Regions from separate parts of the Pseudomonas sp. LS1212 genome, predicted to be linked through region 1. Evidence: predicted binding sites of a transcription regulator. Region 1 holds the regulator's gene; each other region holds the start of a gene.
What was found. Region 1 encodes sigma-54, which starts transcription at its own class of promoters, with help from an activator protein. Its sites were predicted from a motif close to ANTGGCATNNANNTTGCTNT; they were not measured.
Positions count from the first base shown of each region.

Region 2: the regulator sigma-54 is predicted to act here: its motif matches at 644-663, upstream of nirB (nitrite reductase large subunit NirB).
Region 3: the regulator sigma-54 is predicted to act here: its motif matches at 1,223-1,242, upstream of NVV94_RS18595 (CmpA/NrtA family ABC transporter substrate-binding protein).
Region 4: the regulator sigma-54 is predicted to act here: its motif matches at 1,192-1,211, upstream of glnA (type I glutamate--ammonia ligase).

Region 1 is NZ_CP102951.1:4,807,480-4,809,679, reverse strand. Features, by position in the region: gene ptsN (PTS IIA-like nitrogen regulatory protein PtsN) at 1-129, opposite strand, end outside; gene hpf (ribosome hibernation-promoting factor, HPF/YfiA family) at 142-450, opposite strand; gene NVV94_RS22390 (RNA polymerase factor sigma-54) at 541-2,034, opposite strand.
Region 2 is NZ_CP102951.1:4,304,846-4,307,045, reverse strand. Features, by position in the region: gene NVV94_RS20050 (bifunctional nitrate reductase/sulfite reductase flavoprotein subunit alpha) at 1-540, shown strand, start outside; gene nirB (nitrite reductase large subunit NirB) at 894-2,200, shown strand, end outside.
Region 3 is NZ_CP102951.1:4,004,927-4,007,126, reverse strand. Features, by position in the region: gene NVV94_RS18595 (CmpA/NrtA family ABC transporter substrate-binding protein) at 1-1,107, opposite strand, end outside; gene NVV94_RS18590 (quinone-dependent dihydroorotate dehydrogenase) at 1,402-2,200, shown strand, end outside.
Region 4 is NZ_CP102951.1:331,754-333,953, forward strand. Features, by position in the region: gene glnA (type I glutamate--ammonia ligase) at 1-1,095, opposite strand, end outside; gene NVV94_RS01630 (hypothetical protein) at 1,240-1,428, opposite strand; gene thiI (tRNA uracil 4-sulfurtransferase ThiI) at 1,427-2,200, shown strand, end outside.

The DNA.
Region 1 (2,200 bases):
TTGCATCTCCAGATCCGGGACTTCCCGGTGGATCAAGTTGGCAATTTGTTCGAGTACGCGTTTTTTACTGCCGCCCGGCACGTTCACGAGTGAACGGCCGGGGGTCAGGATGTTTTCAAGTCGAATCATGGGTGGGGGGTATCAGCGAGCAGTCGCACCTTGCAAAAGGCTCTGCTGTTTTTCCTTGTGTTTTTTTAGTTGGCGGTCGAGCTTGTCGGTGAGCAGGTCGATTGCTGCATACATGTCGTCATGTTCCGCATTGGCGACGACTTCACCGCCGGGAATGCGCAGGGTGGCCTCGATTTTCTGTTTCAGCTTCTCGACCTCCATGATGACCTGCACATTGGTGATCTTGTCGAAATGGCGCTCCAATCGGTCGAGTTTTTCGCCGATGTAATCGCGCAAGGGATCGGTCACAACCAGTTGATGTCCACTGATGTTGACTTGCATACCGCTTCTCCTTATTGCCATTGCATAAAGAGGCAGGCCTGTTGCCTGCCACTGGAACGCTGTGGCGCATCTCAGGGACCTGCCAGTCGACTACATCAATCGCTTGCGTTCGCTCGACGGTGCGATGCCGAGTGACTCGCGGTATTTGGCGACGGTTCGACGGGCTACCTGGATGCCTTGTGCCTCCAGTAAACCAGCGATCTTGCTGTCACTCAATGGCTTTTTCTGATTTTCCGCAGCAACCAGTTTTTTGATGATCGCCCGGATGGCCGTGGACGAGCATTCGCCGCCTTCGGAGGTGCTGACGTGGCTTGAGAAAAAGTATTTCAGCTCGTAGATGCCACGCGGGGTATGCATGTATTTCTGCGTGGTAACACGGGAAATGGTCGACTCGTGCATGCCCACGGCCTCCGCGATGTCATGCAGCACCAGCGGCTTCATGGCCTCGTCGCCATAGTCGAGGAAGCCCCGCTGATGCTCGACGATTTGCGTGGCCACTTTCATCAGGGTCTCATTGCGGCTCTGCAGGCTCTTGATAAACCAGCGGGCTTCCTGCAGCTGGTTGCGCATGAAGGTGTTGTCGGCACTGGTGTCGGCGCGGCGCACGAAACCTGCGTATTGCGGATTGACCCGCAGGCGCGGTACCGATTCTTGATTGAGCTCGACCAGCCAGCGCTCGTTGTCCTTGCGCACGATCACGTCCGGTACGACGTATTCGGGTTCGGTGGACTCGATTTGCGAGCCTGGGCGCGGGTTCAGGCTCTGGACCAGTTCGATGACCTGGCGCAGCTCGTCTTCCTTGAGCTTCATGCGGCGCATCAGCTGGCTGTAGTCGCGGCTACCGAGCAAATCGATGTAGTCGGTGACCAGGCGCTGGGCTTCGGCCAGCCAAGGCGTCTTGGGATGCATCTGGCGCAGTTGCAGCAGCAGGCATTCACCCAGGTTGCGGGCGCCGATTCCGGCCGGCTCGAATTGCTGGATGCGGTGAAGGACGGCTTCGATCTCGTCGAGCTCGACGTCCAGTTCCGGGTCGAAGGCCTCGCAGATCTCTTCGAGAGTCTCGTCCAGGTAGCCCTGATTGTTGATGCAGTCGATCAGGGTCACGGCGATGAGCCGATCGGTGTCGGACATCGGTGCCAGGTTCAATTGCCAGAGCAGGTGGCTTTGCAGGCTCTCGCCAGCGGAGGTGCGGGTGGTGAAGTCCCACTCGTCGTCATCGTTGCTGGGCAGGCTGCTGGCGCTGGTCTGGTAAATGTCTTCCCAGGCGGTGTCGACCGGCAGTTCGTTGGGAATGCGTTCGTTCCATTCGCCCTCCTCAAGGTTGTCTACCGTTGGGGTGGACTCCTGGTAGCTGGGCTCCTGGATTTCGGGGGTAGTCTTCTGCTCGACGTTGTCGGCCAGCGGATCGCTGTTGTCGAAGTCGTCGCCTTCTTCCTGGCGCTCGAGCATGGGATTGGACTCCAGGGCTTCCTGGATTTCCTGTTGGAGGTCCAGGGTCGACAACTGAAGCAGACGGATGGCCTGTTGCAACTGCGGTGTCATCGTCAGTTGCTGGCCCATTCTTAAGACGAGCGATGGTTTCATGGCAGGGGCTTAACACCTTATTCGCCGGCGCACATGCGCCATCCACTACAGGGCACCGAAGCGCCAAACATAAGCAAATTATATGCCTGAAACTGAAGTGTTTGCCTAGAGCGCTGTAACAATTAAGGCAGTAAATATGCCAATTGCCAGCGCTCGGGCGATTCGC
Region 2 (2,200 bases), 500 kb from region 1:
GTCTGCTCGGCCTTTCTGGCGGACCGTGCCGAGCATGGCCTGGTGCCGATCTTCACGCAGAAATCCGCACAATTTCGCGTGCCGCGGGACCCGCAGGCACCGATGATCATGGTGGGCCCAGGCACCGGGGTGGCGCCATTCCGCGCCTTCCTGCAGGAGCGTCAAGCCACCGGGGCGACCGGCAAGAACTGGCTGCTGTTCGGGGAGCAGCGTGCCTCCAGTGACTTCTACTACCGCGATGAGCTGCAGGCCTGGCACCGCGACGGGCACCTGGAGCGTCTTGATACGGCGTTCTCCCGCGATCAGGAGCAGAAGATCTATGTCCAGCAACGCATGCTCGAACAGGGCGCGCAACTCTGGAGCTGGTTGCAGGAAGGCGGGCACTTCTATATCTGCGGCGACGCCAGCCGCATGGCCAGGGATGTCGATGCCGCGCTCAAGACAGTGGTACGCGAACATGGCCGGTTCAGTGCCGAGGATGCCGAGGCCTATGTGGCGGGCATGGCTCGCGACAAGCGTTATCTGCGCGACGTGTACTGAAACGGCGCCCCATTAGTGTGAGATTTGCACCGCAACGCACCAAGAGAGTTCGATTTTGCCGTTAAAGGTGGCCTGTAAAGGCCGAGTTTCAAGCATTGGAGTAGTTGGCACGTAACCTGCTTTTACCTATTCAGGTCAGCCAAGACGCATTGGCAGACAGTCCGCGGTGGTCAATGTCGATCACACAACAGGACAGGTGAGCCGGGCATCGTACCCGCGCAACCTTACACAGATGAATACCAGGCAAAGGCGCCTGGAGCTTCGGCTCCAGGCGCCTTTTTTTTTGTTTATTTAGGGGGCTCGCACCCCGCTTGGCAGCGGCCACCGTGAATGGCCTGGAGTGAGGAACCTGTATGAATTCGATAGTGACGATCGCGCAGCGTGAAAGACTGGTCATCGTGGGCAACGGCATGGTCGGCCATCATTGTGTCGAGCAGTTGATCGAGCGGGGCGCGCTTGCGCGTTTCGAAGTGCATGTGTTCGGTGAAGAGCACCAGCGCGCTTACGACCGGGTGCACCTTTCGGAATACTTCAGCGGCAGCGATGCCGAAACCCTGGCCCTGGGTGATGCGCAGTTGTATGCCAACCATGGTGTGCGCCTGCACTTGGGGGAGGCGGTGCTGGAGATCGACCGTGAACGCCGCGAAGTGGTCACGGCCCAGGGGCGTCATCCTTATGACCAACTGATCCTGGCCACCGGTTCCTATCCATTTGTACCACCGATTCCTGGCTCCGAAGCCGAGGCGCGGCTGGTCTATCGCACCCTCGATGACCTCGACGCCATCCGCGCGGCCGCCGCCAACGCTCGCCGTGGTGTGGTGGTCGGCGGTGGCTTGCTCGGGCTGGAAGCGGCCAACGCGCTCAAGTCCCTTGGCCTGGAAGCCCATGTGGTGGAGTTCGCGCCACGCTTGATGCCTGTGCAGCTTGATGCCGATGGCGGTGCTGCCCTGCGCGCTCAGATCGAAGCGCTGGGCGTGGGTGTGCACCTGTCGCGGGCCACCCAGGCCATCGTTGCCGGCGAGGACTACCGCTACCGCATGAACTTCGACGGTGGCGAGTTTCTCGAGACCGATCTGATCGTGTTCTCTGCCGGCATTCGCCCTCAGGACGCACTGGGTCGCAGCAGCGGCCTGGAAATCGCCCCGCGCGGCGGCGTGGTGATCGATGAGCACTGCCGCACCAGTGATGCGCGCATCTTTGCCATCGGCGAATGTGCCTCGTGGAATGGCAGCATCTTCGGCCTGGTGGCGCCGGGTTACAGCATGGCCCGCAACGTCGCCAGTGCCCTGGCCGGGGAAGTGGCAGCCACCTTCACCGGCGCCGACATGTCGACCAAGCTCAAGCTGCTTGGGGTCGACGTCGGTTCCATTGGCGATGCCCACGCCGCCACGCCGGGTGCCAAGAGCTACCGTTTCATCGACGAAGCCAACGCCAGCTACCGGCGCCTGGTGGTCGACGCCAGCGGCAAACATGTCATCGGTGCCGTGCTGGTGGGTGATAACAGCTACTACGACACCCTGCTGCAGTACGTACAGAACGGCATCGCCTTGCCGGCAGATCCGTCGGCCCTGATCCTGCCGATCTCTGATGGTGCCCCAAGCCTTGGGGCCGATGCCTTGCCCGAGACGGCCACCATCTGTTCGTGCCACAACGTCACCAA
Region 3 (2,200 bases), 800 kb from region 1:
GCGGCTGCTGCGCATCGACTCGGCGGAGCAGGGCACGCCCAGTGCCTCGGCGGCCTCGCGGTACAGCGCCATTTGCTGGACTTGCCGGGCAACGCCAAGGTAGTCCGGGTCATCGCGCAGCAGGCCCCAGCGGCGGAACTGGGTCATGAACCACATGCCGTCAGACAGGTACGGTTGGTTGACCTCCCCTTTATTATGGAGCCGTAACGCGTGAGGGTCTTGCCAGGCGTTGCCCAAGCCGTCTTCGTAGTTGCCGAGCAGGCGAGGTTCGATGCAGTCCAGTGGGGCATCCAGGTAGTCCTTGCCACTGAGCAGCTGCGCAGTGCTGCGGCGGTTTTCCTGGCTTTGTTCGATAAAGCGGCTGGCTTCGAGGATGGCCATGACCAGTGCCCGCGCGGTGTTGGGGTACTGTTCGATGAAGGCGCGGGTGCAGCCCAGGACTTTTTCCGGGTGGTCGGGCCAGATCGTCTGGCTGGTTGCCAAGGTAAAGCCCAGGCCCTGTTTGACGGCGCTGGCCGACCACGGCTCACCGACGCAGAAGCCATCGATGCGCCCGGCTTGCAGGTGGGTGACCATTTGCGGTGGCGGTACGACGACGCTTTCTACGTCCTGCAGCGGATGGATGCCTTGGCTGGCGAGCCAGTAATACAGCCACATGGCGTGGGTGCCGGTAGGAAAGGTCTGGGCAAAGGTGAGTTTTGTTCTGCTTTGGTGCACGTGACATTTGAGTGCTTCAGGGTTGGTCACGGCGTGGTCTTGCAGGTGGGGCGAGAGATTGATGCTTTGGCCGTTCTGGTTCAGGCCCATTAGCACGGCCATGTCGGTGGCGTTGGTGCCGCCGATGCCCAGGTGTACGGCGTAGATCAGCCCATAGAGGCTGTGGGCGGCATCGAGCTCGCCGCTGACCAGTTTGTCGCGCAGGGTGGCCCAGGAGCTCTGGCGCTTGAGGTTGAGGGTCAGGCCGTAGGGTTGGGCAAAGCCTTGGGTGGCTGCGACGACGACCGAAGCACAGTCGCTCAGGGCCATGAAGCCGATGTCGAGGCTGTGCTTTTCCGGGGCATCGCTGCCGTTGACCCAGGCCAGTGGGTTCACTGGTGTGTTGTGCATGTTTGTGCCACTCATGAAAAAGCGTCGTTCGGCCTGTCGCGGGTGTGCAGGCCGGGGACGACGCCGTTGTCTGTGACCTGCTCCGACGTTGGGGCGGGTGCTGATGGGAGTGGGGCAAGCAAGGCATATGCCAGTGTGCTCCATTGGTGGGCTTGGTCGCTCGGTTTGGGGCATGCCCTGAATAGGAGGGTGGATAGGCTCGCCTCCCAAAACCCGGAATTAGCTTCGCCCCATACCCCGGCCCCGGCTATAATCGCCCCCTTAATTGATCCCACCGTCGAGCTAAGCCCGCCCATGTATACCCTGGCCCGCCAGCTACTGTTCAAACTCTCCCCGGAAACCTCCCACGACCTGTCGCTGGACCTGATAGGTGCCGGCGGCCGTTTGGGCCTCAATGGCTTGCTGACCAAGGCACCGGCCAAGCTGCCGGTAACCGTCATGGGCCTCGACTTCCCCAACCCGGTGGGGTTGGCTGCCGGCCTGGACAAGAATGGCGCCGCCATCGACGGCTTCGCCCAACTGGGCTTCGGGTTCGTCGAAATCGGCACCGTGACCCCGCGCCCGCAACCCGGCAACCCCAAGCCGCGGATCTTCCGCCTGCCCGAGGCTGAAGCCATCATCAACCGCATGGGCTTCAACAACCTCGGCGTCGACAACCTGATCACGCGCGTGCAGGCTGCCAAATACACCGGCATCCTCGGGATCAACATCGGCAAGAACTTCGACACCCCGGTCGAGCGCGCTGTCGACGACTACCTGATCTGCCTGGACAAGGTCTACCCCCACGCCAGCTACATTACCGTCAACGTCAGCTCGCCCAACACCCCGGGCCTGCGCAGCCTGCAATTCGGCGAGTCGCTCAAGCAATTGCTCGGCGCCCTGGCCGAACGCCGTGAAGTCCTGGCACAGCAACTGGGCAAGCGCGTCCCGCTGGCGATCAAGATCGCGCCGGACATGAGCGACGAAGAAACCGTACTGGTGGCTGCGGCATTGCTGGAGTCGGGTATGGATGCGGTCATCGCCACCAACACCACCCTCGGTCGCGAAGGTGTCGAAGGCCTTGAGCATGGCGACGAGGCCGGCGGTCTGTCCG
Region 4 (2,200 bases), 1.2 Mb from region 1:
GGCAGCCGGATCCGGGAAGCGAGCTTCGATGCGGCGGGCTTTAGGGCTGGAAACGTAAGGGATACGGATCGAGGCGGAACGGTTGCGAGCCGAGTAGGCCAGCATTACCGGAGCTTCGAAGCCTGGTACCAGACGCTTGTAGGAGTTGGTCGAAGGGTTAGTGAAACCGTTCAGAGCCTTACCGTGCTTGATGATACCGCCGATGAAGTACAGGGCAGTGTCGGACAAGCCAGCGTAACCTTCGCCAGCGAAGGTGTTCTTGCCATCCTTGGAGATGGACATGTGAACGTGCATGCCCGAACCGTTGTCGCCGTATAGAGGCTTGGGCATGAAGGTCGAAGTGCGGCCGTAAGCGTCGGAGACGTTGTGTACGCAGTATTTCAGGGTCTGAACTTCGTCGCCCTTGGCAACCAGGGTGTTGAATTTCACGCCGATTTCGTTCTGGCCGGCAGTCGCCACTTCGTGGTGGTGAACTTCGATGACCAGGCCCATTTCTTCCATGGCATTACACATGGCAGTACGGATTTCGTGGTCGTGGTCGAACGGAGGAACCGGGAAGTAGCCGCCTTTGATACCTGGACGGTGGCCTTTGTTGCCGCCTTCCACGTCCTGGTCGGACATCCAGGAGCCTTGTTCGGAGTAGATCTTGAACATGGAGCCGGAGATATCGGACTTGAACTTCACTTCGTCGAAGATGAAGAATTCTGGTTCGGGACCTACGAATACGGTGTCACCGATACCGGTGGTCTTCAGGTATTCCTCGGCGCGCTTGGCAATGGCGCGTGGGTCGCGGTCATAGCCTTGCATGGTCGAAGGCTCGATGATGTCGCAAACCAGGATCAGGGTCGGCTCTTCGGTGAACGGATCGAGGACGGCGGTTTCGTCAACCGGCATCAGTATCATGTCGGAAGCTTCGATGCCTTTCCAGCCAGCGATGGAGGAACCATCGAACATTTTGCCGATTTCGAAGAAATCGTCATCCAGCGCATCACGGGCTGGCATGGTCACGTGGTGCTGGGTGCCTTTGGTGTCAGTGAAGCGCAGATCAATCCATTTAACGTCATGATCTTTGATGAGTTGAACCGACTTCGACATATTGTCCTCCGGGTGGCTTCGGGCTGGTAATGGATAGCCCTGTAATTTGGGTGATGCCGGGCGCGAATAGTCTGCCAAGGCAACCTGCCTCACAAGGGAGCAAATTGCATGCCAGTGCTCCGAATTGGATTTTTTGCCCCAAACTCAAGCGTTGCGAGTATTAAACGGCTTTTTTAGGGATTTTATCGCACCGATTTGATGCGCATTTTGCTTGCAGTGGATCATTTTGGTGCGCAGCAATCCTTCTGTACGAAAATTGGTCAAACCTTGAGCAATTTCCGCTATAATCCGCGCCCCCCTTTTTCGGCCGGCACCTCGCGCGCTGTTTTTCATGAAACTAATCGTAAAAGTCTTCCCAGAGATCACCATCAAGAGCCGGCCGGTGCGCAAGCATTTCATCCGCCAGCTCGCCAGGAACATCCGCGTCGTGCTCCGTGATCTGGACCCGAAGCTGGTGGTCGATGGCGTGTGGGACAACCTCACCGTTGTAACCCGCATCGACGATCAGAAAGTACTGCGCGAGATGGTCGAGCGTCTGACCTGCGTGCCGGGCATTACTCACTTCCTGCAGGTCGACGAATACCCGTTGGGTGAGTTCGACGACCTGGTGGCCCAGTGCAAGCAACACTTCGGCCACCTGCTGCCGGGCAAGATGTTCGCCGTGCGTTGCAAGCGTGCCGGCAAGCACACCTTCAGCTCCATGGATGTGGATCGTTATGTAGGCAGCCAGTTGCGCCAGCAGTGCGGCGCGGCCGGTATCGAGCTGAAGAACCCGGACGTGGAGGTGCGCCTGGAGATTCGCGACAAGCGCGTCTTCATCATTCACAGCCAGCACAAGGGCATCGGCGGCTACCCGCTGGGCTCGCTGGAGCAGACGCTGGTGTTGATGTCCGGTGGTTTCGACTCCACCGTTGCCGCCTATCAGATGATGCGCCGCGGCCTGATGACCCATTTCTGCTTCTTCAACCTGGGCGGCCGCGCCCATGAGCTGGGCGTGATGGAAGTCGCGCATTTCCTCTGGAAGAAGTACGGCAGCTCCCAGCGCGTGCTGTTCGTCAGCATCCCCTTCGAAGAAGTGGTGGGCGAGTTGCTGAGCAAGGTCGAC